Regions from separate parts of the Pantoea sp. PA1 genome, predicted to be linked through region 2. Evidence: predicted binding sites of a transcription regulator. Region 2 holds the regulator's gene; the other holds the start of a gene.
What was found. The regulator PurR, encoded in region 2, represses purine synthesis genes. The targets are predictions, from matches to a motif close to CANGCAAACGTTTGCNTG.
Positions count from the first base shown of each region.

Region 1: purM (phosphoribosylformylglycinamidine cyclo-ligase) is a predicted target of PurR. The motif match lies at 7,155-7,172, and genes of this name have one in related genera.

Region 1 covers NZ_JBXGEE010000001.1:2,112,190-2,127,378, reverse strand. The annotation lists gene ppk1 (polyphosphate kinase 1) at 1-577, opposite strand, end outside; gene AC1V0D_RS10190 (ABC transporter permease subunit) at 728-2,815, shown strand; gene pstA (phosphate ABC transporter permease PstA) at 2,812-4,446, shown strand; gene pstB (phosphate ABC transporter ATP-binding protein PstB) at 4,459-5,226, shown strand; gene purN (phosphoribosylglycinamide formyltransferase) at 5,417-6,055, opposite strand; gene purM (phosphoribosylformylglycinamidine cyclo-ligase) at 6,052-7,092, opposite strand; gene upp (uracil phosphoribosyltransferase) at 7,322-7,948, shown strand; gene uraA (uracil permease) at 8,093-9,376, shown strand; gene hda (DnaA inactivator Hda) at 9,484-10,185, shown strand; gene arsC (arsenate reductase (glutaredoxin)) at 10,182-10,523, opposite strand; gene bepA (beta-barrel assembly-enhancing protease) at 10,553-12,016, opposite strand; gene AC1V0D_RS10140 (DsrE family protein) at 12,773-13,378, shown strand; gene AC1V0D_RS10135 (DsrE family protein) at 13,410-14,018, shown strand; gene AC1V0D_RS10130 (sensor domain-containing diguanylate cyclase) at 14,400-15,189, shown strand, end outside.
Region 2 covers NZ_JBXGEE010000001.1:969,962-985,150, reverse strand. The annotation lists gene sodC (superoxide dismutase family protein) at 45-563, opposite strand; gene AC1V0D_RS04865 (aldo/keto reductase) at 647-1,543, opposite strand; gene AC1V0D_RS04860 (DUF1289 domain-containing protein) at 1,612-1,851, opposite strand; gene AC1V0D_RS04855 (TetR/AcrR family transcriptional regulator) at 2,026-2,622, shown strand; gene nemA (N-ethylmaleimide reductase) at 2,673-3,770, shown strand; gene gloA (lactoylglutathione lyase) at 3,887-4,294, shown strand; gene rnt (ribonuclease T) at 4,414-5,082, shown strand; gene AC1V0D_RS04835 (Grx4 family monothiol glutaredoxin) at 5,126-5,461, opposite strand; gene AC1V0D_RS04830 (C40 family peptidase) at 5,827-6,615, shown strand; gene cydH (cytochrome bd-I oxidase subunit CydH) at 6,663-6,752, opposite strand; gene purR (HTH-type transcriptional repressor PurR) at 7,034-8,059, shown strand; gene punR (DNA-binding transcriptional activator PunR) at 8,056-8,961, opposite strand; gene punC (purine nucleoside transporter PunC) at 9,068-10,270, shown strand; gene cfa (cyclopropane fatty acyl phospholipid synthase) at 10,579-11,727, shown strand; gene AC1V0D_RS04800 (riboflavin synthase) at 11,966-12,625, opposite strand; gene AC1V0D_RS04795 (MATE family efflux transporter) at 12,834-14,207, shown strand; tRNA gene AC1V0D_RS04790 (tRNA-Val) at 14,361-14,437, shown strand; tRNA gene AC1V0D_RS04785 (tRNA-Val) at 14,441-14,517, shown strand; tRNA gene AC1V0D_RS04780 (tRNA-Val) at 14,529-14,605, shown strand; gene pykF (pyruvate kinase PykF) at 14,957-15,189, shown strand, end outside.

The DNA of each region.
Region 1 (15,189 bases), 1.1 Mb from region 2:
GGCGACGTGGTGGCTCCGCCGGAAGATTGATAAAGCGCGGCACCTTGTCGGACGGGATCTCCAGCAGCGCATAGCGGATGTCGTCACCCCGGATAATCTCGACCGCCAGGTAGGTGTAGTCATCTTTAAGAAATTCGGTCAGGTCGGTTTCATGGGTGATCAGAATCGGCGAGATGTGCTGACGCAGCTCATGCTTAAAGTAGTGACGCAGCCACGCCTGCTGATTGGGCGACAGCTGACGTTCGTTGATCAGGAAGATCTGGTTGCGTGCCATCTCCAGCAGCAGCTCGTTATAGAGGGCATCGAACTCCTGATCGGACTTCATCACCCGCTGCTGAATTTTCTTAAACAGATGACGTGGCGTACTGGCGGAACCCTGCTCTTCACCAATCAGAATACGGCGTTTCAGGTCGGCAAAACGCACTTTATAGAATTCATCGAGGTTGTTGGAGTAGATACCCAGAAAGCGCATCCGCTCAATCAGTGGATTGCTTTTATCTGCCGCTTCCTGCAAAACCCGTTCATTAAAGGATAACCAGCTCAATTCTTTTTCAATATAAAGCTTTACCTGACCCATTCTCACTCCATTTAGCGGTTGCAGGACTGAAGATCCAGTGTCCCTGAACATTATGGCGAGAGTATGGCAGCGTTGTCCAACGCCAGGAGTTGTCTTATCAACCCGCTACGGGCAACATAGCGGCTTATTTCAGCCTGCTGCCGGAACCGCATGAGCGTAAACCACATTCCTGTCCAATTCAGCGATCGTAAGCGTCGTGCCATTGACCGCCTGACGCGGCGGCTGGTCACCTGCTGCGGCGTGGCGATCCTGCTGCTGATGCTGCTGCTGTTCTGCTGGCTGATAGGAGTGGTACTGCCGCTGTTTACGGCGCCGGGTCTGCAAATCGCCTCCAGCCAGCAACTCTGGGATCGTGCGCCTGCATTAGCGATGGGCAATCAGGACAAGGTCGGCTGGCGTATCAGCGATCGCGGCGCGGCGCGCTTTATTCCGCTGGATGGGCAGCCCGCAGAACCGGCACTGGCGCTGACGCCGCCACCGGATGCGATTGTGCAGAGTGCCGACGGGCAGACGCTGCTGCTCAATATTGAGGGAGCGCTGACGCTGCTGCAGCCTACAGCCGACCAGCAGTGGCGCTTTCCCCTGGGCGACAAACCCTTTCATATACCCGCTGGCGCGGTGACGAAGATGGCGCTGGCAACCCGCCATGCCGATCAATGGCGCATCGCGGCGCTCACCCAGGCCGGGCTTCAGGTGCTGACGATTGGCACCGATCGTCAGGCTTCCATTCTCTCGCTGCCTCAGCGTCAGCTCGATCTGCTGGCGCTTTCACCGACAGGCGATCTGCTCTACACCACGGAAGGCAATCTGCTGCGCGTCTGGCAGTTGGGTGATGCACAGGCCTCATTACGCGAAACGCACACCCTGCCGCAGCCGCCGCAAAGCCTGCACCTGCTGGTGGGCGGTGCAAGCCTGCTGATTCAGGATCGCAGCGGCGTGACACAGTGGTTTGCTGTGGCCGGCGAGCAGGGGCCGCGCCTGCAGCGCATAAAGACCTTCGCGCAGAGCGACGGTGAGACGCTTCTGGTGACGGAGCCGCACCGTCGCGTGTTCGCCACACTCAGCAGGCAGGGGCTGCTGCGGCTGTTCGCCAGCAAGCAGAGCGGCCCGATACTGGAGCGTCAGCTGGCGCCTGGCATCGTACAGGCGCAGTTTTCACCCCGCGGCGACAGCCTGCTGATTGAGCGTCCAGGACACTGGCAGATGCTGCGGCTCGATAACCCGTGGCCCGACGTCACGTGGCGTAATTTCTGGCAGAAAATCTGGTATGAGAACTATCCCGCGCCGGACTGGGTCTGGCAGTCGACCGCCGCGGGCGACGGCTATCAGGCAAAGTTCAGCCTGGTGCCGATGGTGACGGGCACGCTGAAAGCGGCCGGGTTAGCACTGCTGTTTGCCACGCCGCTGGCGCTGGCCGCCGCCATGTACACCGCGTGGTTTATGGCCCCCGGCCTGCGACGCTGGGTGAAACCGGCGATAGAGATGATGGGGGCGCTGCCGAGTGTGGTGGTCGGGCTGATTGCCGGACTCTGGCTGGCGCCGCACATTGGTCAGGCCCTGCTGGGGGTGCTGCTACTGCCGCTCACCCTGGCGGGCGCGCTGCTGCTGTGCGGGGTATTCAGCGCCCGCTTACCGCCGCGCTGGCGTCAGCCCGGTCGCGAAGTGCTGATTCTGCTGCCGCTGCTGCTGTCAGTGACGCTGCTGACGCTGTGGCTGCCCGCTCAGTTTATGCCGGATGCCGGCGACTGGCTGCCGCATTATGAGCAGCGAAATCTGCTGGTGGCCGCACTGGCGATGGGCTTTGCGCTGGTGCCGCTGATCTTTACCCTCTCGGAAGATGCGCTCTTCAGCGTCCCTGCGGCGCTGGGACAGGGCTCGCTGGCGCTGGGCGCGACGCCGTGGCAGACGCTGACCCGCGTGGTGCTGCCCGGTGCCTCTGCCGGTATTTTTGCCGCGCTGATGGTCGGTCTGGGGCGCGCCGTGGGAGAAACCATGATTCTGCTGATGGCGACCGGTAACACGCCGCAAAGTGAAGGGGGCCTGTTCAGCGGCCTGCGCGCGTTGTCCGCCAATATCGCTATCGAGATGCCGGAAGCGGCGGCGGGCAGTGCCCACTACCGGGTGCTGTTTCTCAGCGCTCTGCTGCTGCTGCTGTTTACGCTGGTTATCAACACCATTGCAGAGCTGATCCGGCAGCGGCTGCGTCAGCGATACAGTCAGCAGGAGGAGCAGGCATGAAGGTGATGCGCCAGAACGATCGCTGGCGGTGGTTAACCGCCGGCGCGGTAGCCGTCTGCCTGCTCGCCTTTACGCTGCTGATTGGTTTGCTGGCCTGGCAGGGAGTGCGTGCCTTCTGGCCGCAGCGCGTTGACCTTTACAGCTTCAGCCAGCCGGAGGGCGGCGAGACGCGCCTGCTGGGTGAAACGCTGGAGCATCAGCGGCACTTTCCCGCCCCGGCCGATGAGCAGGGCAATCAGGGGGAGAAGGTTCATCGTTATCTGATTAAGACCGGTAACCGGGAGTGGGACGCGCCCGATTTCCGCGTGGTTTACAGCCGTCAGGCGGCGCAGATCACTCAGCCCGCCGATGTCATGGTGCTGCAGCGGCGCGGCCACGGTCAGGCCTATGGCTGGTTTGTCGGGCTGCGTGAAGACAATGAAGAGTTAACCGCCAGAGACCCGGATGCGCTGCTGCATCAACGGCTCGGGCAGGTGCAGACCCTGGTGCGCCAGGCCAGCCAGATCCGTCGGGTCGATATGGCGCGTCTCAACAGCCAGCGGGAACAGTTAGACGAGCAGGCGGAGGCACGACGGGCCGCCGGACGCTTTGATCTGCAGACCGAGTCGGAATTTCAGGCCAATCAGGCCGCCCTGCAGCGCCGTTTCAATCAGCTGAGTGAGACGCTGGCCTCTCTGCAGCAGCAGAGTCAGCGCGATCTGCTGATCCTGCGGGATGTACACGGCACCGAACATGCGATTCCGCTGACCGACATTGTGGACAGCTGGAAGCCCAATGCGATGACGGCAGGCGGCAAAATGCTGCATTTCCTGCATCAGCTGTGGCGCTTCGTCAGCGACTCCCCTGCGGAGGGCGAGAGTGAATCGGGCGCGTTTCCGGCCATTTTCGGCACCGTGCTGATGGTGCTGCTGATGTCGGTGGTGGTGATGCCGCTGGGCGTGATCGCGGCAATCTGGCTGCATGAATATGCCGGACGTCATGCGCTGACCCGGCTGGTGCGGATCGCGGTGGTCAATCTGGCGGGCGTCCCCTCGATTGTCTATGGCGTCTTTGGCCTGGGCTTTTTCGTCTGGCTGGTGGGCGGCACGATCGACCAGCTCTTCTTCGCCAGCGCACTGCCCAATCCGACGTTTGGCACGCCAGGGCTGCTGTGGGCCTCACTGACGCTGGCGTTACTGACGCTGCCGGTGGTCATTGTCGCGACCGAAGAGGGGCTGTCCCGTATTCCCAACAGTCTGCGACAGGGTTCGCTGGCGCTGGGCGCAACGCAGGCGGAAACCCTGTGGAATGTGGTGCTGCCTATGGCGGTGCCCGCGATGCTGACCGGTCTGATCCTGGCGGTGGCGCGGGCGGCCGGGGAAACCGCACCGCTGATGCTGGTGGGGGTAGTAAAAATGGTGCCGGAGCTGCCGGTAGACGCGGTGTTTCCTTATCTGCATCTGGATCGCAAGTTTATGCATCTGGGCTTCCAGATTTACGATCTGGCGTTTCAGAGCCCGAATATTGAAGCTGACCGGCCGCTGGTGTTTGCCACCGCGCTGCTGCTGGTGCTGATTATTCTGTCGCTTAATCTGCTGGCGATGGCCCTGCGTCACCGTCTGCGTGAACGCTATCGCCTTATGACTCAATAACAGGCTATGACTATGACGTCCGACACGGATATGGCGCTTACCGTTAACCATCTGTCGCTGTGGTATGGCGAGCGCCAGGCGCTGCAGGATATTTCGATGCAGGTGCCGAAAAACAGGATCACCGCGCTGATTGGTCCCTCAGGCTGTGGTAAATCGACGCTGCTGCGCTGCTTTAACCGCATGAATGATGTGATCGATCACTGCCGGGTTGAGGGAGAGGTGCTGCTGGGCTCGCTGCCGATACTGCGACCGGAGCAGGATCTCTCCGCGCTGCGGCGTCGGGTCGGGATGGTGTTTCAGCGGCCGAATCCGTTTCCCAAGTCGATCTATGAGAATGTGGTTTACGGGCTGCGCCTGCAGGGGGTACGCGACCGGCGGGTGCTGAACGAAGCCTGTGAGCGTGCGCTGCGTGCGGCGGCGCTCTGGGGCGAGGTGAAAGATCAGCTGTCTCAGAATGCGCTGACGCTCTCGACCGGACAGCAGCAGCGGCTGGTGATTGCCCGCGCTATTGCGATTGAACCGGAGGTTCTGCTGCTGGATGAGCCGACCTCTGCGCTGGACCCTATCTCGACGCTGGTGATTGAAGAGCTGATGACCACGCTGAAGCAGCATTTTACGCTGGTGCTGGTGACGCACAACATGCAGCAGGCCTCTCGCGTGTCAGATTACACCGCGTTTATGCATCAGGGCGTGCTGGTGGAGTTTGATGAGACCGACCGTATCTTCACCGCGCCGAAACAGCGCCGGACCGAAGATTATATTACGGGGCGTTACGGCTGAGTCCGCAACGGGAAAGGGGCGCTCTGCGGGATATCACACCGGCTCAGGGGGCTTGTGTCCTGCGTAAAGACGCAAAAGACGCCCTCCATGGCGGGCTCAGCGCGGGCCCTCCATGGCCCGCTATGCTTTACTCCGGACACAGGTCCCCATCGCTTCAGGTTTAACAGCTGTCTGTGTGACTTCCCGTCTATCAGTCGTTAGCATAGCCCTGCGGCGGCAGCGGTTCGCCATCCAGCCAGGCCTTACCGTCACGCATCGCCAGCCGTCCCTCAACAAACCAGTCGATGACCAGCGGATAGATGGCGTGCTCCTGATGCTGCACCCGCTCCGTGATCTCCGCCTCCGTGTCGTCGGCAAAAATCGGCACTTTTGCCTGCAGGATCACCGGCCCGCCATCCAGCTCGTCAGTGACAAAATGCACCGACGTGCCATGCTCGCTATCACCGTTCTCCAGCGCCTGACGGTGCGTATGCAGGCCCGGATATTTCGGCAGCAGGGAAGGGTGAATATTCAGCAGGCGATCGTGAAAATGGGCCACGAATGCGCTGCTGAGAATACGCATATACCCCGCCAGGACGACAAGGTCGGGCGAGTACGCTTCAATCTCAGCGATCAGCTGGCGATCAAAGGCGTCCCGGTCGGTGAAATCGCTGGCGGCCAGCGCGTGAGCCGGGATGCCCGCCTCACGCGCCCGCGTTAAGCCAAAGGCAGCGGCGCGGTTGCTGAACACGGCAGCCACGCTGCCGTGAATGCGCCCGCTGGCGCAGGCGTCAAGGATGGACTGAAGATTGCTTCCGTTGCCGGAGATCAGTACAACCAGCTTTTTCATCCGTTGATGACCACACGCTCTTCCGCCTCTGACGCTTTGATCACGCCGAGCTTCCAGGCTTTCTCTCCGGCCGCTTCCATCAGCGCGATCGCTTTATCCGCGTCGGCCGGGCTCAGGGCGATGACCATCCCGACGCCGCAGTTAAAGGTACGGTACATCTCGAAACGGCTGACGTTACCGGCCTGCTGCAGCCAGCTGAAGACGGCCGGCCACTGCCAGCTCTTCTCATCAATCACCGCCTGGGTGTTGTCGGGCAGCACGCGAGGAATATTTTCCCAGAAGCCGCCGCCGGTCAGGTGTGCGATAGCATGCACATCGACCTGTTCAATCAGGCTCAGGATATTTTTCACGTAGATGCGGGTCGGTTCCAGCAGATGATCAGCCAGCGGTTTGCCTTCCAGCTGTTCGGTCAGCGGATCGGTGTTGCTGACTTCCAGAATCTTGCGCACCAGCGAATAGCCGTTGGAGTGCGGGCCGCTGGAGCCGAGAGCGATCAGCACGTCGCCATCCTGCACCTTGCTGCCATCAATGATTTCTGATTTTTCCACCACGCCCACGCAGAAACCGGCCACGTCGTAATCTTCGCCGTGATACATGCCTGGCATCTCGGCCGTTTCACCGCCGACCAGCGCACACCCTGACTGCAGACACCCTTCGGCGATGCCGGTGATCACCGCAGAGGCAGTGTCCACGTCCAGTTTGCCGGTCGCGTAGTAATCCAGGAAGAAGAGCGGCTCAGCACCCTGCACCACCAGGTCGTTAACGCACATCGCCACCAGGTCAACACCAATGGCGTCGTGACGTTTGAGATCCATCGCCAGACGCAGCTTGGTACCAACGCCATCGGTGCCGGAGACCAGCACGGGTTCACGGTATTTTTGCGGCAGCGCGCAAAGCGCACCAAAACCGCCCAGTCCACCCATCACTTCCGGGCGACGCGTCTTTTTCACTACGCCTTTAATACGGTCAACCAGGGCATTACCAGCATCAATATCAACACCGGCGTCTTTGTAACTGAGAGAGGTTTTGTCGGTCACTGCGAGGTCCCCACGCGAGTTGCGGTTGGTGGTTAAAATAAAGCGCGGCAATTCTAACAGTGCAGGCAAACGTTTGCGAGTCCGGGATTGCGCATCGGACAATTTTCATTAATCCTTGTTTTATCCCGGCCAGACTCGCGGCTTTGCGCAAGGACAGGTGGCGCAGAGCGGAAAAGGCGGTATAATCCCGCGATTTTTTTTTAGCTCAACTCATTCCGGGAGAACACCAATGAAGATCGTGGAAGTCAGACACCCGCTGGTCAAACATAAACTGGGCCTGATGCGTGAGCATGATATCAGTACAAAGCGCTTTCGTGAGCTGGCGTCTGAAGTGGGCAGCCTGCTGACCTACGAAGCGACCGCCGATCTGGAAACGGAGCGCGTCACCATTGAGGGCTGGAACGGCCCGGTTGAAATCGATCAGATCAAAGGCAAAAAGATCACGGTGGTGCCGATTCTGCGTGCCGGTCTTGGCATGATGGAAGGGGTTCTGGAGCACGTTCCCAGCGCCCGTATCAGCGTGGTTGGGGTTTACCGTGATGAAGAGACGCTGGAGCCGGTTCCCTATTTCCAGAAGCTGGTTTCTAACATCGAAGAGCGCCTGGCGCTGGTGGTAGACCCGATGCTGGCGACCGGGGGCTCAATGATCGCCACCATCGACCTGCTGAAAAAAGCGGGCTGCACCAGCATTAAAGTGCTGGTACTGGTTGCCGCCCCGGAAGGGATCGCTGCACTGGAGAAGGCACACCCTGACGTTGAGCTCTACACGGCGTCCGTGGATCAGGGACTGAATGAGAAGGGTTACATCATTCCCGGACTCGGCGATGCCGGGGACAAGATTTTCGGAACCAAATAAATCGCATAGCCGACCAGAGAGTCGGCTTTTTTTTGCAAAAAAAAGCTCTCCGACCGGGGCGGGTTTGCCGCAGGGCTGACCCGCGTGCCTGAGGCTGTGCCTGAAGCGCGCACCCGTGGGGAAAATAACATAAGGGGATAAATGATGACTCGTCGCGCCATTGGCGTCACTGAACGACCGCCGTTACTGCAAACCATTCCACTCAGCCTGCAACACCTGTTCGCCATGTTTGGTGCCACAGTGCTGGTGCCGATTCTGTTTCACATCAACCCGGCGACGGTTCTGCTGTTTAACGGCGTCGGCACGCTGATCTACCTCTTTATCTGTAAGGGCAAAATCCCCGCCTATCTCGGTTCCAGTTTCGCCTTTATCTCGCCGGTACTGCTGTTACTGCCGCTGGGCTATGAGGTGGCGCTGGGGGGATTTATCCTCTGCGGGGTACTCTTTTGCCTCGTGGCGCTGATTGTTAAACGCGCGGGAACCGGCTGGCTGGACGTGATGTTTCCGCCAGCGGCGATGGGCGCGATTGTCGCCGTAATCGGTCTGGAGCTGGCGGGCGTAGCGGCCAATATGGCGGGCCTGCTGCCGGCAGAAGGCAGTGCACCCGACAGTAAAACGGTGCTGATTTCGCTGGTGACCCTGGCCGTCACGGTGTTTGGTTCGGTGCTGTTCCGCGGCTTCCTGGCGATCATCCCTATCCTGGTCGGCGTGGTGGCGGGTTATCTGCTCTCCGCGTTTATGGGCATCGTGGACTGGCGCGGCGTGGTCAGTGCCCCCTGGTTTGCCCTGCCGACCTTCTATACGCCGCGCTTTGAATGGGTGGCGATGCTGACGATTCTCCCCGCCGCGCTGGTGGTGATTGCCGAACATATCGGGCATCTGGTGGTCACGGCTAACATCGTGAAGAAAGATCTCATCCGCGACCCTGGCCTGCATCGCTCAATGTTCGCCAACGGCTTATCGACGGTGATCTCCGGCTTCTTTGGCTCCACCCCGAACACCACCTACGGCGAAAACATCGGCGTCATGGCGATTACCCGTGTCTACAGTACCTGGGTAATTGGCGGTGCGGCGATTCTGGCGATCCTGCTCTCCTGCGTCGGCAAACTGGCGGCGGTGATCCAGGCGATCCCGGTGCCGGTTATGGGCGGCGTGTCGCTGCTGCTGTATGGCGTGATCGGCGCTTCGGGTATCCGCGTCCTGATCGAATCGAAAGTCGATTACAACAAAGCGCAAAACTTGATCCTGACCTCGGTGATCCTGATCATTGGCGTCAGCGGCGCGAAGGTGCACATCGGCGCGGCAGAGCTGAAGGGCATGGCGTTAGCGACGATCGTGGGCGTCGGACTCTCATTGATCTTCCGGGTGATCTCGCTGCTGCGTCCGGAAGAAGTGGTGCTGGACGCCGAAGAATCCCGCGAGCCCTGATCGCATCGTAACGGACAGGATCGGGGCAGGGACGCCCCATTCATCTCTTTCTGAAAACTGTGGTAGACTTCCCCCGATTTTTTGCTTGTTCTCTTGCTGAGGTGCTTCTGAACACGCCGGCACAATTGTCATTGCCACTCTATTTACCTGACGATGAAACCTTCGCCAGCTTCTGGCCGGGGGAGAACCCGTCGCTGATTGCCGCGCTGAAAGGCGCTCTCAGCCAACAACATGGCAGCTATCTCTACTTCTGGTCACGCGAAGGCGGCGGGCGGAGTCATCTGCTGCACGCCGCGTGCGCCGAAATGTCCGCTCGCAGTGAAGCGGTGGGATATGTGCCGCTGGACAAACGCACCTGGTTTGTACCGGAAGTGCTGGAGGGGATGGAGCAGCTGTCACTGGTCTGCATCGATAACATTGAGTGCATTGCCGGTGAGCCGGAGTGGGAGATGGCGATCTTCGATCTCTACAACCGCATTCTGGAAACCGGCAACACGCGGCTGTTCATCACCGGCGATCGTCCACCGCGCCAGCTGAATCTGCAGCTGCCGGATCTCGCCTCGCGCCTGGACTGGGGGCAGATCTATCGCCTGCAGCCGCTCTCCGATGAAGATAAACTGCAGGCGCTGCAACTGCGCGCCGGGTTGCGCGGCTTTGAGCTGCCGGAAGATGTGGGACGCTTCCTGCTGAAGCGACTGGATCGTGAAATGCGCACCCTGTTTGAAACGCTGGATCGGCTTGATCGTGCCTCGATCAGCGCCCAGCGCAAACTCACCATTCCCTTCGTTAAAGAGACGCTCGGCCTTTAAAGAATGTCGAGCACCGCTTCCGGCGGACGTCCGATTCGCGCCCGATCGCCCTTGATCACAATCGGCCTTTCAAGCAGTTGCGGATGGGCGGCGAGCGCGTCCAGCAGCGCACTTTCCTCTTTATCACTCAACGCCAGTTCGCTGTAGAGCGCTTCTTTCGTCCGCATCAGCTGGCGTGCGCTCTGCATCCCCAGCTTCTGCAGCTGACTCTGCAGCGTCTCGCGGTCAGGCGGCGTCTGCAGATAGAGCACCACTTCCGGTACAAGGCCGCGGGTGTTCAGCAGGGCCAGAGTTTCGCGGCTCTTGCTGCAGCGCGGGTTGTGGTAAATCGTCACCATGTCAGGCTCTCCTTTTCCGGCTGTTATGCTCAGCCTTTCTGATATTGTTTGAAACGCTGCTGCAACTGACGCAGCTGATCGATACGGGCATCGTAGCGCGCCTGCTTCAGGCTGCCGAGCGGCACCTGGGCGCTGGCGCTGCTCAGTGCGCTAATCGCCTGATCGAGCTGACCATTCAGTGCCAGACTCTCGGCCCGCGCCGAGAGCTCCTCATCATTCAGCCCCTGCTGAGCAGAAGCCTGCGCCAGTAAATCCCAGCCGTTGGGGTCATCCTTGTTTGCCCAGGTGTAGCGATTCAGAATGCGGCTGGCGCTGGCATACTGTTTCGCTTCTACATAGGCATTCGCCAGGTTGAGCTGCACCACCGGGCTGTTTTTCGCCCCGGTAGCCGCGGTGAGCAGGGCAATCGCCTGCTGCGGCTGGTTCAGACCGATATCGATATCGGACATGATGTCGAGGAACCAGACATTACCGGGCTGCTTCGCCAGCAGCGGGGTCATAATCCGCTTCGCGTCGGCAAAACTCTTCGCCTGCAAAAACTGTATCGCTTTGCCATATTGTGAGGCCAGCTGCTCACGCGAATTGCCGCTGGCATACTGGCTCAGCAGTTCGTCAGTAAGCTGATTGCGCCCGGTGGAGTACATGCCCAGCGCCCGTACCTTCGCCAGATAAAAATCTTCCGTCGACTGCACGACCACTGGCCGCATCTGGTTGGCGCGGTTTCGGGCATCCGCCAGACGGCTGTCGGGCAGGGGGTGCGTCAGCAGAATTTCCGGTGGCTTTGACGAGAAGCGGCTCTGATCGGCCAGCTTCTGCAAAAAGTTCGGCATCGCCTGCGGATCGAATCCGGCGCGCTGCAGCACCTGAATCCCGATGCGATCTGCCTCCTGCTCATTGCCCTGGGTAAAGCTGATGATCCCCTGCTGGGTGCCCGCCAGCGTACCGGTCAGTGCTGCCATGCCCGCCTGCGGACTCGCCATCGCCAGCAGAATAGAGCCCAGCGCACCGACCCAGGTCAGCGGCGCATTGCGCTTCTGATCTTCCATCGCGCGCGCCAGATGGCGCTGGGTAACGTGAGAAATCTCATGCGCCATTACCGACGCCAGCTGGCTTTCATTCTCGGTAAAGCGGAACAGCGCGGAGTGCAGCACCACATTGCCGCCAAAAAAGGCAAAGGCGTTCAGCTCATCGTTCTGTATCAGAAAGAAGTGGAACGGCGTTTTCACCGAGTCAGCGTGCGCAACCAGGCGCTGGCCGAGCTGATTGATGTACTGATTGAGAAGCGGATCGTTGATCAGTGGTGCGCTGGCGCGAAGCTGGCGGACATAGAAGTCGCCCATCTGCAGCTCCTGATTAATCGACAGCGTCGAACCGGCCGTGGTGCCAATATCGGGAAGAGAATCACTGACATCAGCGTAAGCCGGTGACAGCGTGGACAGAATGAGCGTCGGCAGAAGCGCGGCGATCAGCGTTTTTTTTAACCGGTTCAACATGCCTTAATCCTGTAGAGAGGCTCTGAAAAGAGACAGGTGCGCAGCGGGTAGGTTCCCTTTTCCGCAGATAACGACGGTTTGCGCCTATCTTAACCAGTGCCCGAAAAGAAAGAAATGCTGTTTTCGGGGCCAGCCGGCGGCGCGGTTTGTGCAAGATCAGCGAATATGACGAAAAAATTTGAACATTCCTGAAACCTAAACCGTAGTTAAACGGATAAGCCGGGGCAGGGGATTGCCCGCGGCGGCGCGCAATTATACAACGGCTTATTTACGCTGCTGATTGAGTCCGGCATGAATAAAGCAGAATCTTCTGTCGGTCTTCTGACGTTAATCCGCTTTCCTTTTTAAAGTTATGTAAATTCACTCAAAAAAACTGAATATGGCATGATTTTTTCCAGGCCAAATCTGAAAAAAACAGCGAAACGCATGGGTTTAATCCTTTTTTTACATTGATAAATTCAATCGTTATTCCGGCCATATCTGTTTTTTTCTATTTAACGCTGGCTGTTATTTTTTAAATCTTTCCCCTGTCGCCATAAATCAGGCGGACCTTATCGCGGGCCAGTGATAAAAAGACGGTTTTTAGTTGCTAATGAAATTTTTCGATTAATTCAGGCGGTGAATCATTTCTGCTGTCATCAGCAGCGTGCCTGCCCGACTTTCCTTCAGGAGAGAATCACGTCCGCGCTGTGATATAGATAGCCGACCTGATTCAGTCCTGAATCGGCCAGAGATTATTTGCCGGAGAGAAGTGTTATGCGTTCAGCTATTTCGTACGCGTTAATCGCCATTATCGGTGGCGTAGTGGGTGCGGCTGTTACACAGAGTGGCACTATTTATGACAAAGTCACACGCCATTTTGCCTCAGAGCCTCAGGAACCCGCCGGATTCTGGAGTACACCAGCGATTGAAGGCTACGGCAAAATTCATTATGAGCCTGATGCCGCTTTTAAGCCGGTGCCGGGTCTGAGTAATAAAATTGTTTTTCAGATCACCCGCAGCGATGGCGCGATGACCGCACCCAATCTGGGACTGGAGCGCGTCGCGCGGGTAGTGAATCTTTATATCGCCTCTGGCGTTCCGGCCGATCAGCTGAAGTTTGTGGTTTCGGTTACCGGTGACGCGACCCCCGCCATGCTGGATAACGCCCATTTCAAACAGTTTTATGGCATCGACAATCCCAACCTGAAGCTGATTAACGAGCTGAATCAGGCGGGCGTAAAAGTCTCCGTGTGCGATCAGTCGGTGGCCTTCCACCACTATCCCAACAACTGGATTGATAAATCCGTTGTGCACGCGCTTTCCAGTCCAACCACGGTCTCAACGCTGCAAAACCAGGGGTATGCGTGGCTGGCAATGTAATTAACGTTTTATTTAATCGGGAGAATATCTGATGCGTCCAGCAGCTTTAGTGGTGGTGGCAGCCGTCGCGGGATTTATTGGCGGCAATGTTTTACAGCTGCCCGCTTTATTTGGTAAGGCCAGCGATAAACTGGCGGAGAATAAAACCGAGCCTGCCGACTTCTGGAGTACACCGGCAATTGAGGGGTATGGCAAAATACATTATGTCGATACGCCAGCCTTTAAACCCGGCACAACGACAGGCCTGAGTAATAAAATCGTCTTTCAGATCAACCGCAGTGAAGGCGATATCCGTAAACCGAATCTCGGTCTGGAGCGCGTCGCGCGTGTAACCAACCTCTATTATGCGGCGGGTGTTCCGCTCGACCAGCTGAAATTTGTGGTATCCATTAACGGCGACGCGGTTTCATCTGCCCTGAATAATGCGCAGTTCAGCAAAGCCTACGGTGTCGATAACCCGAACCTGAAATTAATCAGCGAACTGAAAAAAGCGGGTGTGCAGGTCACTATCTGTGACCAGTCAGTGGCGTTTCATCAGCTGGAGCGTGACTGGATCGACCCGATGGTCACCCACACGATCTCCAGCGGCACAACAGTCGCCACCCTGGAAAACAGCGGTTACGCCTTCCTGATGCTCTGATCCTCCTGACAGCGGCGTCATCGCCGCTGTCATCTGCTGTGCTTTGCTTTTCCTGTAAGGCGGACCGGCCTTACTCCTTTCTTCTCACCGGATGCGCCCTGTCGCTTCAGGCTGGCCTTAATTGCCGCGGCTCCTACGATAAAACGTCATGTTTACCGGGGTTCGGGACCACTATCTATCGTGCTTTTTCCCTGTCAGCAGAGAAGCCCTGATCATTAAATCAGTGCCAGGATAATTTGTATTTAGTCGGCTGAAATTTGTCTTAATGCTGCTCAAAAAGGCCAGCAGGGTGTAGACTTAAGCCCGGATTATCAGCTGGCTTTCATTAAAAAAATAATCAGGCATTCATGACATGACTTCCTTCTTCGGGGCGGCAACGCCATGCTAAAGCTGTTTCGGCCTAAAGCCGATTTGCGCAATCTCATCGCCCTGCTGGTCATTGTCAGTATTGTCATTACGCTCGCCAACACACTTTACGCCACCTGGCGGGTGCAGCGTCAGGTGCTGATCGATTCCACGCTTGAAGCTAACCGCGCCTATGCCGCCAAGCTCGCCTCTACCAGCGAAATCTTCTTCCAGCTGGCGCAGTCACAGCTGCACTTCAGCGCCAATCAGCTCAGCCGTGACTTCAATAATGATGCGTTGCTGAGCAGTGAGGTCAACCGCCTGCGTGAGCAGACCACCAGTTTTAACTCGGTGGTGGTGGTGGATGGGCAGGGCGTGGTCAAAGCGATCTCGCCTGAGTCCCTGACCCTGAAAGGCATGCATCTCACCAGTGATGCCTCGCGCGAAGCGCTGACGCTGCGGCAGCCGGCAATCAGCAAACCGACGCTGTCACCGGCCAACAATCTGCTGGTTTTTGTCTCGTGGCCGATCTGGAGCGAACAGGGCGACTATCTGGGCTACGTCGGCGGCACCATCTATCTGAAAAAGAAAAGTATTCTGAATGCGCTGCTGGGTGAACAGTTCTACCGCGATGGCACCACGGTCTATGTGCTCGACAGTAATAATGAGGTGCTGTATCACCAGAATCGTCAGCTGGTGGGCAAAACCCTGCCTGCCATCGTCAGTCCCAACGGTGAGGAGACCAACGGCTCGCTGATGATGACCGGTGCGGGAGAATCCACGCAGCTGGCAGGCTATGCCGTCGTTCCGACCACCGGCTGGACGG
Region 2 (15,189 bases):
CCGGCAGGAGAAAAGCGGGCGGCTGGCATAGGCCGCCCGAAAATTCAGATAACGCCGCAGGCGTAACGTGCCCCGCCGCCACCCAGCGGTTTGGGATGGTCGGCATGGTTGTCACCGCCGACATGGACCATCAGCGCTTTGCCTTTAATCTCACTCAGCGACTTCAGTCGTGGTGCCAGTACCGGATAGGTTGCGTTACCCTGGTCATCAACATAGACCGCAGGCAGGTCGCCCAGATGCCCTTCCGCATACGGCCCCAGATGTTTGCCGGTGTTAGCCGGATCGAGATGCCCACCGGCCGCCCCGGCGGCCACCACTTTGCCCTCAGACTCGCCCGGCTCACAGCTGCCTTTGGCATGGACATGGAATCCATGAATGCCCGGCGTCAGTCCTTTCAGATCTGGGGTGAACTGCAGACCATACTCTGTCTCATCAATCTTTACGGTGCCCAGCGATTTTCCTATGCCCTCAGCGGTGACCTGATGAACCGTCACCTGTTCACTGGCGGCGTGGGCTGACCCACAGGCGATCAGCGCGAATAGCGCGACTGCTTTCATTTTCATGATGACTCCGTTTGCATACCAGGGTGTGCAATAAGTCTGGTCGCTGTTGCGCTATTCTGCTGAGAATTGACGCACTTTTACGCTCAGGGCACATCGTAGCCCAGCGCGGCCTTACGAATGCGGAACCACTGCTGACGTGACAGCGTCACGCTCAGCGCACCGGCCGCGTCGCTGACCCGCGCCGTTTTGCCCGACCCGATGATCGGCAGCGGACGCGACGGCAGCATCAGAATCCAGGCATAGACCACCTGATCCAGGCTGCTCGCCCCGATCTCCTGGCGCACATGCTCCAGTTCATCGCGCAGTGGCTGGAAGTGGGGATCGTTAAACAGGCGACCGCCCCCCAGACAGGACCAGGCCATCGGCCGGATACGCAGTTGCTGACACTGATCCAGCGATCCATCCAGCAGTCCGCTCTGCTGCACAGGGGAGATCTCCAGCTGGTTAGTGACCAGCGAGAACGGCAGGCGGGACTGCAGCAGGGAGAACTGGGCCGGGGTAAAGTTGGAGACGCCAAAGTGCAGTACCTTGCCGCTCTGGTGCAGAGCCATAAAGGCATCGGCGACCTGATCCGCGTCCATCAGCGGATCGGGACGATGGATCAGCAGCAGGTCGAGACGATCGGTGTGCAGGTGACGCAGCGAATTTTCTGCGCTCTGGACGATATGCTCTTTATCGGTGATGTAGTGACCGATCTGGTTTTCCGGGCGGGCGCGGGTAGCGATGCCGCATTTGGTCACAATCTGCAGCCGATCGCGCAGGCCAGGAGCCAGCTTCAGCGCCTCACCAAACGCCGCTTCACACTGATAGTCACCATAGATATCGGCGTGATCAACGGTGGTAATACCGAGGCTGAGGTGATGCTCAATAAATGCGAGCCGCTCCTGAGGCGACATGCCCCACTCCATCAGACGCCAGTACCCCATAACCAGCGGTGAAAAATCGGGCCCCTGCAGAGCAATGGCTTGCGGTTGTGACATGACGATCTCCCTGTTGCACGTTGGCTGACATTAGCGTGTCAGAGAGTATAACGGAAAGCGCCAGGCCGTCAGAATAACTCCGGCTGCTGCGGTGCGGGTGGCTCTTCGCCCTTTTGCTGGCGCAGCAGACGCTGACGCCGCATCTGGCACAGGCGAATCACCTCGCGCTTCTGGGCATCACTGAAGCGCAGCCAGTTAAACCGCTCATCGCGGCTGCGTAAACATCCCAGGCAGTAGCCGCGCGCATCGCTCTCGCAGATGCCGCGACAGGGGCTGGGAACCGGGAAAAACTCAAGCTGCTCGGCCACTACGTCTCCGGAGTCACAGAATAACCAGTCAGAGTAACAGCGTAGCCTGGTTGCACAGAAAATGAGCCTCAGCCGGTCACAATAATCGGGTTGTCGCGCGAATGGGTGAACACTCTGTGCCATCGTGTGGGCCGATCGTTGCAACCGACCGACTGGTCTACTACTCTCAGTGCCATGAATAAGACGCCACAACGCAACGAAACCCGCGAGCACCTGCTTCAGACAGGTGAGCAACTCTGTCTGCAACGCGGGTTCACCGGAATGGGCTTAAGCGAACTGCTGTCACAGGCGGCCGTACCGAAAGGCTCCTTCTACTATTACTTCCGTTCCAAGGAGGCGTTTGGCGTGGCGTTACTGGAACGCTATTTTGCACGCTTCCTGCAGGATGTGGAATTACAGCTCAGCCGGACGGATGGCACCCCGCGCGAACGCCTGCTCAACCACTTCCGTTTAGCGGTCGATCTGTTCGTTCAGCAGGGCCACATTGTGGGTTGCCTGGGCGTGAAAGTCTCTGCGGAAGTCTGCGATCTCTCTGAGCCGATGCGCGATGCCCTGCAGCAGGGTGCGGCGAAAATCACCGCGCTCTATGCGCGGACGCTGACTGAGGCGGTGCAGCAGGAGTCGCTGAACCTGCCGCAGCCGCCTGCACAGATGGCGGAGTTGCTGTCGCTGCTCTGGCTGGGTGCCAGCCTGCAGAGCAAAATTTCCCGCGAGGCGCAGCACCTGCGCCTCGCACTGAGTACCATCGAACAGTGGCTAGAACGCCACTGATTTTTAAAAAACGTGTTTGTAGACGACTGGTCTACTAATCAGGAGCTATTATGGCGAGTACCCAGCTGTTTCGTCCGCTGAAAGTTGGCGCAATTACCGTCCCAAACCGCGTCTTTATGGCACCGCTGACCCGTCTGCGCAGCATTGAGCCAGGCGATATCCCGACGCCGATGATGGCGGAATATTACCTTCAGCGCGCCAGCGCCGGTCTGATCATCACCGAAGCCACGCAGGTCTCTTTCCAGGCTAAAGGCTATGCCGGTGCGCCGGGTTTACATACGCAGCCGCAGATTGCGGCGTGGAAACGCATTAACGAAGGCGTCCATCAGGCGGGCGGCCACACCGCCGTGCAGCTGTGGCACACCGGTCGTATTTCCCACAACAGCGTTCAGCCGGAAGGTAAAGCCCCGGTCGCCCCGTCGGCGATTGCGGCGGGTACCCGAACCTCACTGCGTGCTGAAGATGGCAGCGTCTACCGCGAAGAGACCTCAGAGCCACGCGAACTGACGATTCCTGAGATCCAGCAGATCGTGGCCGATTTCGGTCAGGCGGCTGCGAATGCGCGTGAAGCGGATTTTGACCTGCTTGAGCTGCACTCGGCACACGGTTACCTGATTCATCAGTTCCTGGCCCCGGATTCCAACCAGCGTACCGACGAATATGGCGGCAGCATCGAAAAACGCGGTCGTTTCGCGCTGGAAGTGGTGGATGCGGTCATTGCAAACTGGTCAGCCGATCGTATCGGTATCCGCGTTTCGCCGATCGGCAGCTTCCAGAATCTGGATAACGGCCCGGATGAAGAAGAAGCGGCGCTGTGGTACATCGGCGAGCTGGCGAAACGCAACATCGCCTACCTGCACCTTTCAGAACCAGACTGGGCCGGCGGCAAGCCTTACACGGATGCCTTCCGTCAGAAAGTACGTGACCTGTTCCCGTGTGCGATTATCGGTGCCGGTGCCTACACGGTCGAGAAAGCGGACGATTTGATTGGTCGCGGTCTGATCGATGCCGTCGCGTTTGGTCGCGACTACATCGCGAACCCGGATCTGGTTGAGCGTCTGCAGCAGGATGCTCCTCTGAATCCTCAGCGTCCGGAAAGCTTCTATGGCGGCGGCGCGGAAGGCTACATCGACTACCCGACACTGTAAACCTGTCTGGCTGCCGTCCGGGACGATGACGGCGGCCATTATTCAATGGCGATTTTCATCGCTATACTTAGCGCCTGGGTCATCCGGCGATGGCGTTTTACTTCAAAGAGGATGTTATGCGTTTACTACATACCATGCTGCGCGTTGGCGATCTGCAACGTTCAATTGATTTCTACACCCGTGTGCTGGGCATGCGCGTGCTGCGTCAGAGCGAAAACACCGAATATAAATATACCCTGGCTTTTGTGGGCTACACCGACGAGAGCGAAGGCGCGGTTATCGAACTGACCTATAACTGGGGCGTGGACAAGTATGATCTCGGCAACGCCTATGGTCATATCGCGCTGGGCGTGGATGACGCGGCTGCCGCCTGCGAACGTATCCGTCAGAATGGCGGTAACGTGACGCGTGAAGCGGGCCCGGTGATGGGTGGCTCCACCATTATCGCTTTTGTTGAAGATCCGGACGGCTACAAAATCGAGCTGATCGAAAACAAAGATGCCGGTAAAGGCCTCGGCAACTGATCCTGCCGCCAGCCTGCCCTCCCGGGCGGGCTGAATCCCCTTCTCTGCGCTTCATCTGCTGCACCCGGCCCCGTTTTTTGCCATAATGCGCGCTGCCCTTTTCCTGCAACGAGATCCTGATGTCTGAATCGAATTCCCCTAATGCACTCAATCAACGTTTCCGTGGCTTCTATCCGGTGGTCATCGACGTGGAAACCGCCGGTTTCAACGCACAAACCGATGCGTTACTGGAAATTGCCGCTATCACGCTGAAAATGGATGAAGAGGGATGGATTCAGACAGACCAGACGCTGCATTTTAACGTCGAACCTTTTGTCGGCTCGCTGCTGCACCCTGAAGCGCTGGCCTTTACCGGTATCGATCCCGCTAATCCGCTGCGCGGTGCCGTCAGTGAATATGAAGCGCTGCACGCCATTTTTAAAATGGTGCGCAAGGGGATCAAGGACAGCGGCTGCAATCGCGCCATCATGGTGGCGCACAACGCCACGTTTGACCTGAACTTTATGTCTGCGGCGGCTGAACGTGCCAGCCTGAAACGCAACCCGTTCCACCCCTTTGCGACCTTTGACACGGCAGCCCTGAGTGGGCTGGTGCTGGGTCAGACCGTGCTGGCGAAGGCGTGTATCGCTGCGGGAATGGAGTTTGACAGCAGTCAGGCACACTCGGCGCTGTATGATACGCAGCAGACCGCAACGCTGTTCTGTGAGCTGGTGAATCGCTGGAAGCGGTTAGGTGGCTGGCCCCTGCCCTTTGCCGAAGGCGATGCAGACACCAGCGCCTCCGTCTGAGGAATGCCACAACGAAAAAGGCCGACATTGCGTCGGCCTTTTTTTATTCTGCTTCTTTAAATTTTTCTGCGGTCTCTTTAATCAGCGACTGCAGTTCACCACGCTGTAACATCTCAACGATGATGTCGCATCCACCGACCAGTTCACCGTCTACCCACAGCTGCGGGAAAGTTGGCCAGTTGGCGTACTTTGGCAGCTCTGCACGAATGTCCGGGTTCTGCAGAATATCCACGTAAGCAAAACGCTCACCGCAGGCTGACAGTGCCTGCACCGCCTGTGCAGAGAAGCCGCAGCTTGGCAGCTTCGGAGAACCTTTCATGTACAGCAGGATCGGGTTTTCTGCGATCTGGCGCTGAATTTTTTCTACAGTACTCATAATTGCCTTCCTTAATTCGTCACTTCGTGTTTGTTTATTGTAGCGACTTCGCAGCGTGACTGAAAACGAGATTTTGATCGCTGCCTGCTGAAATCGCCATCCTGGTTAAGTCATGACAGGCACAGCGTGAATTCCTGATTATTAACAGCCGGTAACAGATTAATAATTCGTAATAATTTCGTTGATATAAGACGCTGAAAATGTTCATTTTCAGCACAATCGCGTGGGTTGCAAAGATTAACAATAAAAGGCATTACAGTTTTTAAAAGAACTGGACTAGAATGGCTTCGGCGCTGATCCTGGATCAGATTAATCTCAACTTTGTCGCGGTGCGTAGTGGCCCTGACAACTTAACTACTTAATGGACTATGCGTTTAATCATTACGCTTTTTATGCTGGCCTTTGCGCAACTGTTCTTCAACATCGCCGCCGCGTCTCCGCACGCTCCGGTGAACGTCAGTACGCATAAAGCAGAGAAAAAGAGTGCGCGCGAGGATGAGCGCCGCAAACGTCGCGTGGTGAAAACCACGACAAAAAAAACCCGTCTCAGCCCGGTTCAGAAGCTCAAAACGAAAAAACAGAAAAAAGTTGAACTGACCGCTAAACAGACACCTGCCAAAAAAACCTCGCTTAAGACCGCCCGACTCAGCACCAAAGAGAAAAAACGCTACGGCCACCAGCGCCTGCTGAAAAACGCGGATGCCAGCGAGACCGGCACCATTAAAATGAGCAAATCTCACCGTCAGCGCTACCAGAAAGCGCGTGAAACAGCGATGACCAAGCTCATGGGCCAGCTGGGCAAACCTTATCAGTGGGGCGGCACCTCCCCCCACACCGGCTTCGACTGCAGCGGATTGGTCTGGTACGCCTATAAAGATCTGGTGAAGTTTAAAATTCCGCGCACCGCTAACGAGATGTATCACCTGCGTGACGCTGCCCCTATCAAACGTGAGTCACTGGAAAAAGGCGATCTGGTCTTCTTCCGCATTAATGGCCGCGGAACCGCGGATCACGTCGGGGTTTACCTGGGTGACGGCAAGTTTATTCAGTCACCGCGTACCGGCAAAGATATTCAGATCAGTGCGTTAGGGGAAGATTACTGGCAGCGTCACTACATAGGTGCGCGTCGTGTAATGACGCCGAAAACCATTCGCTGAGCTGATGCAGTGTCAGAAAAAAGCCGAGAGAAGTCCCGGCTTTTTTATCAGTGCAGTACAGCGGTAAAACTAAAGGCCACAATCATCAGCAGGCAGCCGACAGTGGTCATTAACGCCAGTTTAAGATCGGTACTCATGGGTTGCTCTTTAACCACGTAATCATTGTGGTTATTCTATTTTCCCACAGCCGTGGGTAAAAATCTCGTTTTATCCGTTCAGCCTTGTTAGAATCCCGCCCTTGTTGCGCAACGCGCGCAGCCCTGATTCCGTTTGCGCACTTTTTCAGGCATTTATTCTCCGTCGGCCGCCGGTTTAATGCGCCATAACACGGCATTTTTGCGGAAAATACCCTGAGCAGACGCAAACGTTTAACACTACGCTTATCATACAGTTAGATAAGTCCTGGAGTCCGATTTTCATGGCAACAATTAAAGATGTGGCAAAACGCGCTGGCGTCTCCACGACCACGGTTTCGCACGTCATCAATAAAACCCGCTTCGTGGCTGAAGAGACGCGCGATGCGGTCTGGCAGGCGATCAAGGAACTGCACTACTCGCCGAGCGCCGTGGCGCGCAGCCTGAAGGTGAATCACACCCGGACGCTGGGGCTGCTGGCCACCTCCAGCGAAGCGCCCTATTTCGCTGAGATTATCGAAGCGGTCGAGAATCACTGTTTTGACAAAGGCTATACGCTGATTCTGGGGAATGCGCATAACGATCTGCAAAAACAGCGCGCCTACCTCAGCATGATGGCGCAGAAGCGCGTCGATGGCCTGCTGGTCATGTGCTCTGAATACCCGGACGACCTGCTGCAGATGCTGGAAGAGAACCGCAATATCCCGATGGTGGTGATGGACTGGGGCGAGTCGCGTGCCGACTTCACCGATACGGTGCTGGATAACGCCTTCCAGGGTGGCTATCTGGCGGGACGCTATCTGATTGAGCGCGGCCACCGCGACATCGGCGCCATCCCCGGTCAGATGGAGCGCAACACCGGGGGCGGACGTCATGCCGGTTTCCTTAAGGCGCTGGAAGAGGCGGGCATTCAGCCGCGCGCCGAGTGGATTGTGCAGGGTGACTTTGAGCCGGAGTCGGGCTATCAGGCGATGCAGCAGATCCTGTCGCAGAAGCAGCGCCCGACGGCGGTGTTCTGCGGTGGCGACATCATGGCTATGGGGGCGATTTGCGCCGCTGACGAGATGGGTCTGCGCGTTCCGCAGGACATTTCGGTGATCGGTTATGACAATGTGCGCAACGCGCGCTATTTTGCGCCTGCACTGACCACCGTCCATCAGCCCAAGGCTCAGCTGGGTGAGAAGGCGCTGGATATGCTGCTTGATCGCATCACCAGCAAGCGCGAAGTGTCACAAACGATTGAAGTCCATCCCACGCTGATTGAACGCCGTTCAGTTGCGGATGGTCCGTTCCGCGACTATCGCCGTTAATCCTCGCTTAACCACTCCTGATTAAGCGTTTGCGCATCACCCAGATAGCTGAGTAACCAGCCTGTTGCCGGTGATGCGCGATCCTCTGCCCAGCTGACACAGCAGGGGCTGTCCGGAAACGCCTGCGGCAGCGTCAGTTCCACCAGCGCGCCGCTGTCGAGCAGTGGCCGGGCCAGATGGCCCGGCACCATCGCCACGCACAATCCCGCCTGCACACACTCCAGCCCGGTTTGCCATTCCGGCACCACCAGCCTGCGCTGATTGTCCAGCGTCCACGTCATGCGCCGCGGCAGCGCCCGTGACGTATCCTCCAGCACCAGCGACGGCCAGTGACGCAGCGTGTCATCATCAATCCGGGTCGCCTGCGTCAGAGGATGGTCGGGTGCCACCACGCAGCGCCAGTTGAGCTTCCCCATATCCCGGAACGCAAACCGTCCGCCAACCGGTATCGCCTGGGTCGCGCCAATCGCGACATCGACCCGGCCATCGGCCAGGGCATCCCAGACCCCGTTGAAGACCTCATAACTGATGTGCAGCTCCATGTCCGGAAAGTGGCGATAAAAATCGTTAACCAGCTGCCGGGTACGCTGCGGTTTGGCGATGCGATCAACGGCAATGCTTAGCTGTCCGCGCCAGCCGTTAGCCAGCTGCTGACACTGCTGCCGGGTTGCGAGCATTTTTTTGATGACGCTGCGCCCTTCCCTGACAAAATGCTCCCCCGCCGGGGTCAGTACCACTTCACGGTGCTGACGCTCAAACAGCGGCACCGCCAGCCAGGTTTCCAGCTGGCGAACCGTATAGCTGATGGCAGACGGCACCCGATGTAACTCCTGCGCGGCGGCGCTGAAACTGCCCCCGCGTGCAACCGCGTCAACCACTTCCAGTGCATACTCTGACCACATAATCTGCCTTCAAAAATTTTAACAGCAACCGGCAAATATTACCGTTTCACAGCCGCAAACGCACCTTTTACACTCTGCCGCGTTTACCCTGCAAAATGAGAATCTGATGTTGTCGAATATAGGATTTATGCCCTACCTCGCTCTGCTCAGCATGCTGGGCTTTTTAGCCACCGATATGTACCTGCCCGCCTTTGGCGCGATGCAGGAGACGTTCCGCACCTCGCCCGGCCTGATCAGCGCCAGCATGAGTCTGTTTCTGGCCGGCTTCGCCTGTGGTCAGCTCTTCTGGGGCCCGCTCTCCGATCGCATCGGCCGTAAACCCGTGCTGCTGGCCGGGCTGGCACTGTTCGCCGCTGGCTGTGCGGGTATGCTGTGGGTGAATGATATCTTTCTGATGCTGGCGCTGCGCTTCATTCAGGCGATAGGCGTCTGTGCTGCCGCCGTAAGCTGGCAGGCGCTGGTCATCGACCGCTATCCGGCGGCGCGCGCCAGCAAAGTGTTCGCCACGATCATGCCGCTGGTGGCCCTCTCACCGGCGCTGGCACCGCTGCTTGGGGCATGGCTGATCGGCCATTTCCACTGGCGTTCGATTTTCCTGGTGCTGACCCTGATTGCGGTGGCGCTGATTCTGGTCACGCTGCGTCTGCCCACGGTGAAACCCGCTCCGCAGGAGAAAGGGGCACAGCCGGGCTTCTTCACGCTGCTTAAATCCCGCGTCTACAGCGGTAACGTACTGATCTACTCCGCCTGCTCCGCCAGCTTTTTTGCCTGGCTGACCGGCTCACCCTTTATTCTGGCGGGCCTGGGCCTTTCCCCCGCCGACATTGGCCTGAGCTATCTGCCACAGACGCTCGCCTTTTTAATCGGTGGCTTCGGCTGTCGCGCCCTGCTCAACCGCTTTAACGGCGCACAGCTGCTGCCCTGGCTGCTGGGGGTCTACAGCCTGAGCATTCTGGCACTGTTTGCGGTCGCGCTTTCGGGTCAGGGAACGCTGCTCAGCCTCATGGTGCCGTTCTGCGGAATGGCGCTGGCTAACGGAGCGATCTATCCGATTGTGGTCTCCAGTGCGCTGATGCCCTTCCCGCACGCTACCGGCAAAGCCGCCGCGTTGCAGAATACGCTGCAGTTAGGCCTCTGCTTCCTCGCCAGCCTGGCGGTGTCGGCGGGATTAACTCAGGCACTGCTGACCACCACGCTGATTATGACAGTGACGATTCTGCTCGCCCTGATCGGGTACGTCATGCAACGCGCCGCAAGCGCACAAACTGTTGTTGCCACTGCGCAACCTGCCTGCCAGGATAATCATTAAGACGCTAACCTTTTAGTTAGCGCCCTAACAATAAGTCATTGAATATTGACCCGCGTGAGAATATACTCATCCGGGTCAACAAATCTGTAATAAATCAACAATATAATAACGTAATAATCTGATTGGCACGCTGTTGCCGGGACGGTATTCGCACGCGTTATTCCCTCTTACCGGCCCTGCTTCAGCCTGTTCCAGTCCTCTGTATCTTACAGATAATCGGTTTGCGGAATCCTCCGTGACGTTTCTCAATGCCTGACGAATTGGCTATTCTTTGTTCAGGTTCAGATTGGACAGGTGGTGGAAAAGCTATGAGTTCATCTTACGCAGAAGCAGTGACTCCTGAAGATAATCATTGGTATCGCATCGTTCACGAACTGCTGGAAAAAGCGGATATCGAAATAAATGGCTCACGTCCGTGGGACATCCGCATTCATCATCCCGGTTTTTTTAAGCGTGTTCTGCAGGAGGGATCGCTGGGGCTGGGCGAAAGCTATATGGAGGGATGGTGGGACTGCGACCGTCTGGATATGTTCTTCCACCAGGTGCTTAAACATAAACTGGATCAGCAGCTCCCGCACCATTTCAAAGATACCCTGCGCATCGCCGCCGCCCGCTTAACCAACCTGCAGTCCCGCAAGCGGGCCTGGATCGTGGGCAAAGAGCACTATGATCTCGGCAACGATCTCTTTTCACTGATGCTTGACCCTTACATGCAATACTCCTGTGGCTACTGGAAAGAGGCCACGACGCTGGCGTCGGCGCAGGAAGCCAAGCTGGATATGATTTGTCGTAAATTAGCGCTGGAACCCGGGATGTCGCTGCTGGATATCGGCTGCGGCTGGGGCGGACTGGCGGAATTTGCCGCACGTCATTATGGCGTCAGCGTGCATGGCGTGACCATCTCCGCCGAGCAGCAGAAGCTGGCGCAGCAGCGCTGTGAAGGGCTGGATGTGACGATTCTGCTGCAGGACTATCGCGATCTGAACGAGCAGTTTGACCGCGTGGTGTCGGTCGGTATGTTTGAGCATGTCGGGCCTAAAAACTACGCGACCTATTTCGACGTGGTCGATCGTAATCTTAAGCCTGACGGGATTTTCCTGCTTCACACCATCGGCGCGATTAAAACCGATATGCGCGTTGACCCCTGGATCGATAAGTATATTTTCCCCAATGGCTGCCTGCCTTCGGTGCGTCAGGTGGCCGATGCCAGCGAGCCCCATTTTATTCTGGAGGACTGGCACAACTTTGGCGCAGATTACGACAGGACGCTGATGGCATGGCATGAACGCTTTTTGCAGGCCTGGCCTCAGCTGGCTGAGAGTTATGGCGATCGCTTTAAGCGTATGTTCGCCTACTATCTCAACGCCTGTGCCGGTGCATTCCGCGCGCGTGATATTCAGCTGTGGCAGATCGTCTTCAGTCGTGGCGTAGAGGGGGGATTGCGCGTGGCGCGGTAGAGGGCCCGGTTGCGCCGCAAGGCCTGCCGAAGTCAGACCCGCGTTAGCCGCAACGGAGAAGCTAAAGGCGCAGGGAACAGGGTCAGAAGAGGAAAGCGTCACGCGCCAGGGAGGGCGCGTGTCGAGCGTGTCAGGGATGACGGCTTTTGCGTCTTTCCGATCTGATCCTGTTTCCTGCGCAGGTGCAATCTCACAGCGAATCGGGTCAGCGGTTCAACAGGCGCTGTCGCGCCTGATATTAACTCTCTGCGGCAGGTTGCCCGGTCAGCGCACTCATGGCTGCCGCAGCATCACGCTGGGCGAGCACGCGCTCCACGGTCTCGACGATGGCCTGAGTGTGTGGATCGATCTCAATATTGACCCGCTGTCCAAAGGTCTTCGCCCCCAGCGTGGTGCGTTCCAAGGTTTCCGGGATCAGATAGACGCAGAACTTCGTTCTGGTCACATCCCCGACCGTCAGGCTGATGCCGTCGATACCGACGAACCCTTTATGCAGAATATATTTCATCTGCGCCGGGTCCTGGATTTTAAACCAGACTTCGCGGTTATGTTCTGACTGGATAATTTTGCAGATCTCAGCCGTGGTCATAATGTGACCCGACATCAGATGCCCGCCGATTTCATCGCTGAATTTTGCTGCCCGCTCGATGTTGACCACGTCGCCCTCGCGCAAATCGCCGAGGTTCGTCACCCGCAGCGTCTCTTTGATCAGATCAAAGCTGACGCGATCGCCGTCGATTGCCGTCACGGTTAAGCAGCAGCCGTTATGCGCGACGGATGCGCCCAGCGCCAGACCCGGCAGGAGTTCTTCCGGTAGCCGGACAGTATGGGTACGAAACAGCTCTTTCTCTTCGATGGACACGATCTCCGCCATGCCCTGCACAATTCCGGTAAACATATTCTTTGCCTCTGAAAATCCGACGTTTGTGCCAGTTTACCACAGCTCAGGCCCGCTGTTAGATTTCAGCCCCTGCCACGGCGTTGAGTCAGTGCAAACCGCATTGTGTGACAAAGATTGGCGAATGGGGTTACGCCAGTTACACTAACTCACGAAATTCCCCGGGCTTTTTGCCCCTTTTCTTTCCTATAACTCGTCAGGTGTTAACGTGCAGAAGTATTTAACAGAAGCGCGTCAATTGCTGGCCCTTGCGATTCCGGTCATCCTTGCTCAGGTGGCCCAGACCGCAATGGGATTTGTGGATACCATTATGGCCGGCGCCGTCAGCGCCACGGATATGGCCGCCGTTGCTGTCGGCACCTCTGTCTGGCTTCCGGCCATCCTCTTTGGTCATGGTCTTCTGCTTGCATTGACGCCCACCGTTGCGCAACTCAACGGTTCAGGTCGCCGCGAACGCATCGGTGAACAGATTCGCCAGGCATACTGGCTCGCCTTTTTTGTCTCCCTGCTGATTATGGTGCTGCTGTGGCACGCGGGTTACCTCATCCGCGCAATGCACGATATCGATCCCCGGCTGGCCCTGAAGGCAGAAGGCTATCTGCATGCCCTGCTGTTCGGCGCACCCGGCTACCTCTTCTTCCAGGTGCTGCGCAACCAGTGTGAAGGATTGTCGAAAACCAAGCCGGGTATGGTGCTGGGCTTTCTCGGCCTGATGTTTAACATCCCGCTCAACTATATCTTTATTTATGGTCACTTCGGGATGCCGGCACTGGGCGGGGTGGGTTGTGGTGTGGCAACCGCGTCGGTCTACTGGGTAATGTTTATCTGCATGCGCTTCTGGGTGCGCCGGATGGGTTCGATGCGTGATATCCGCATGGAGAGCCGCTGGTCGCCGCCTTCGCGTGTCATTCTCACCCGCCTGATGGCGCTGGGATTACCGGTGGCGCTGGCGCTCTTTTTTGAGGTCACCCTGTTTGCCGTGGTGGCGCTGCTGGTGTCGCCGCTGGGCATCGTCAATGTCGCCGGCCACCAGATCGCGCTGAATTTCAGTTCACTGATGTTCGTGTTACCGCTGTCGCTGGGCGTCGCGACCACCATCCGCGTCGGCTACCGCCTGGGTCAGGGCTCCACCGAGCAGGCCCGGGTCGCCGCGTGGACGGCGCAGGGTGTCGGCATCAGCATGGCGGCGCTGACCGCGATTTTTACCGTGACGTTCCGTCACCAGATCGCCCTGCTCTACAACGACAATCCTGAGGTGGTGACGCTGGCCGCACAGCTGATGCTGCTGGCGGCGATTTATCAGTTCTCCGATTCGATTCAGGTGATCGGTAGCGGCATTCTGCGCGGCTATAAAGATACGCGATCCATTTTCTTCATCACCTTTATTGCCTACTGGCTGCTCGGTCTGCCTGCCGGGTATCTGCTGGCACTGACCGACTGGCTGGTGCCGCGTATGGGACCTGCGGGCTTCTGGTGCGGTTTCATTATCGGCCTCACCTCGGCAGCGGTGATGATGATCTGGCGCATCAGACGCTTACAGCGTTCACCGGCGGCCATTATCCTCGCCCGCGCGGCGCGATAATCCACAAAAGCGGGCCATTTATGGCCCGCAGCGCCGAAAAAAACGACGGTTAGCACAGTTGCTGCGCAGTCACAGTGAAAAAACGATTTTCCCCTTGCCAGCCTCACACGCTGCCGTTAATATTCGTCCCCGCTGTCGCCCTGACAGCATGTTGCGCTCTTAGCTCAGTTGGTTAGAGCACCACCTTGACATGGTGGGGGTCGATGGTTCGAGTCCATTAGAGCGCACCAAGTGCGTCCGTAGCTCAGTTGGTTAGAGCACCACCTTGACATGGTGGGGGTCGGTGGTTCGAGTCCACTCGGACGCACCAATATTCAGTATGCGCTCTTAGCTCAGTTGGTTAGAGCACCACCTTGACATGGTGGGGGTCGATGGTTCGAGTCCATTAGAGCGCACCACTTTCAGAATTCCTTCAGCTTGCGCAACTCCCTTTATATTGATCTGCATCGCGTCCCCCTTCTGCTTTTTGATTGGTTTTCGCATACTTAGCGTCTATACTGTCCCCCGTTGTTTACTTGAAAGGTTTCAGCGATCACGTGCTTACTGCGATAACTCAAATGATTTGCGCAACAACAGCGTGGTGGTTACCAATCGTAGCCGCACAACTTCCCTGCACGCCTGGCCTTCGTCACCTATTCTTATTCAGTACTGCCCTTTTCAGTTTCAGTCTCAAATCAGAAATTTCACTTCGATGCGCTGCCATCGGATTCCGCCCTTATTCATCCATCACAACTTACAGATAATCCGTCATGAAAAAGACTAAAATCGTTTGTACTATCGGCCCGAAAACCGAATCCGAAGAGATGCTGACTCAGCTGCTTGAAGCAGGCATGAATGTTATGCGTCTGAACTTTTCTCACGGCGACTACGCTGAGCACGGCCAGCGCATTACCAATATGCGCGCCGTGATGCAGAAAACCGGTCGTCAGGCCGCTATCCTGCTGGACACCAAAGGCCCTGAAATCCGCACCATGAAACTGGA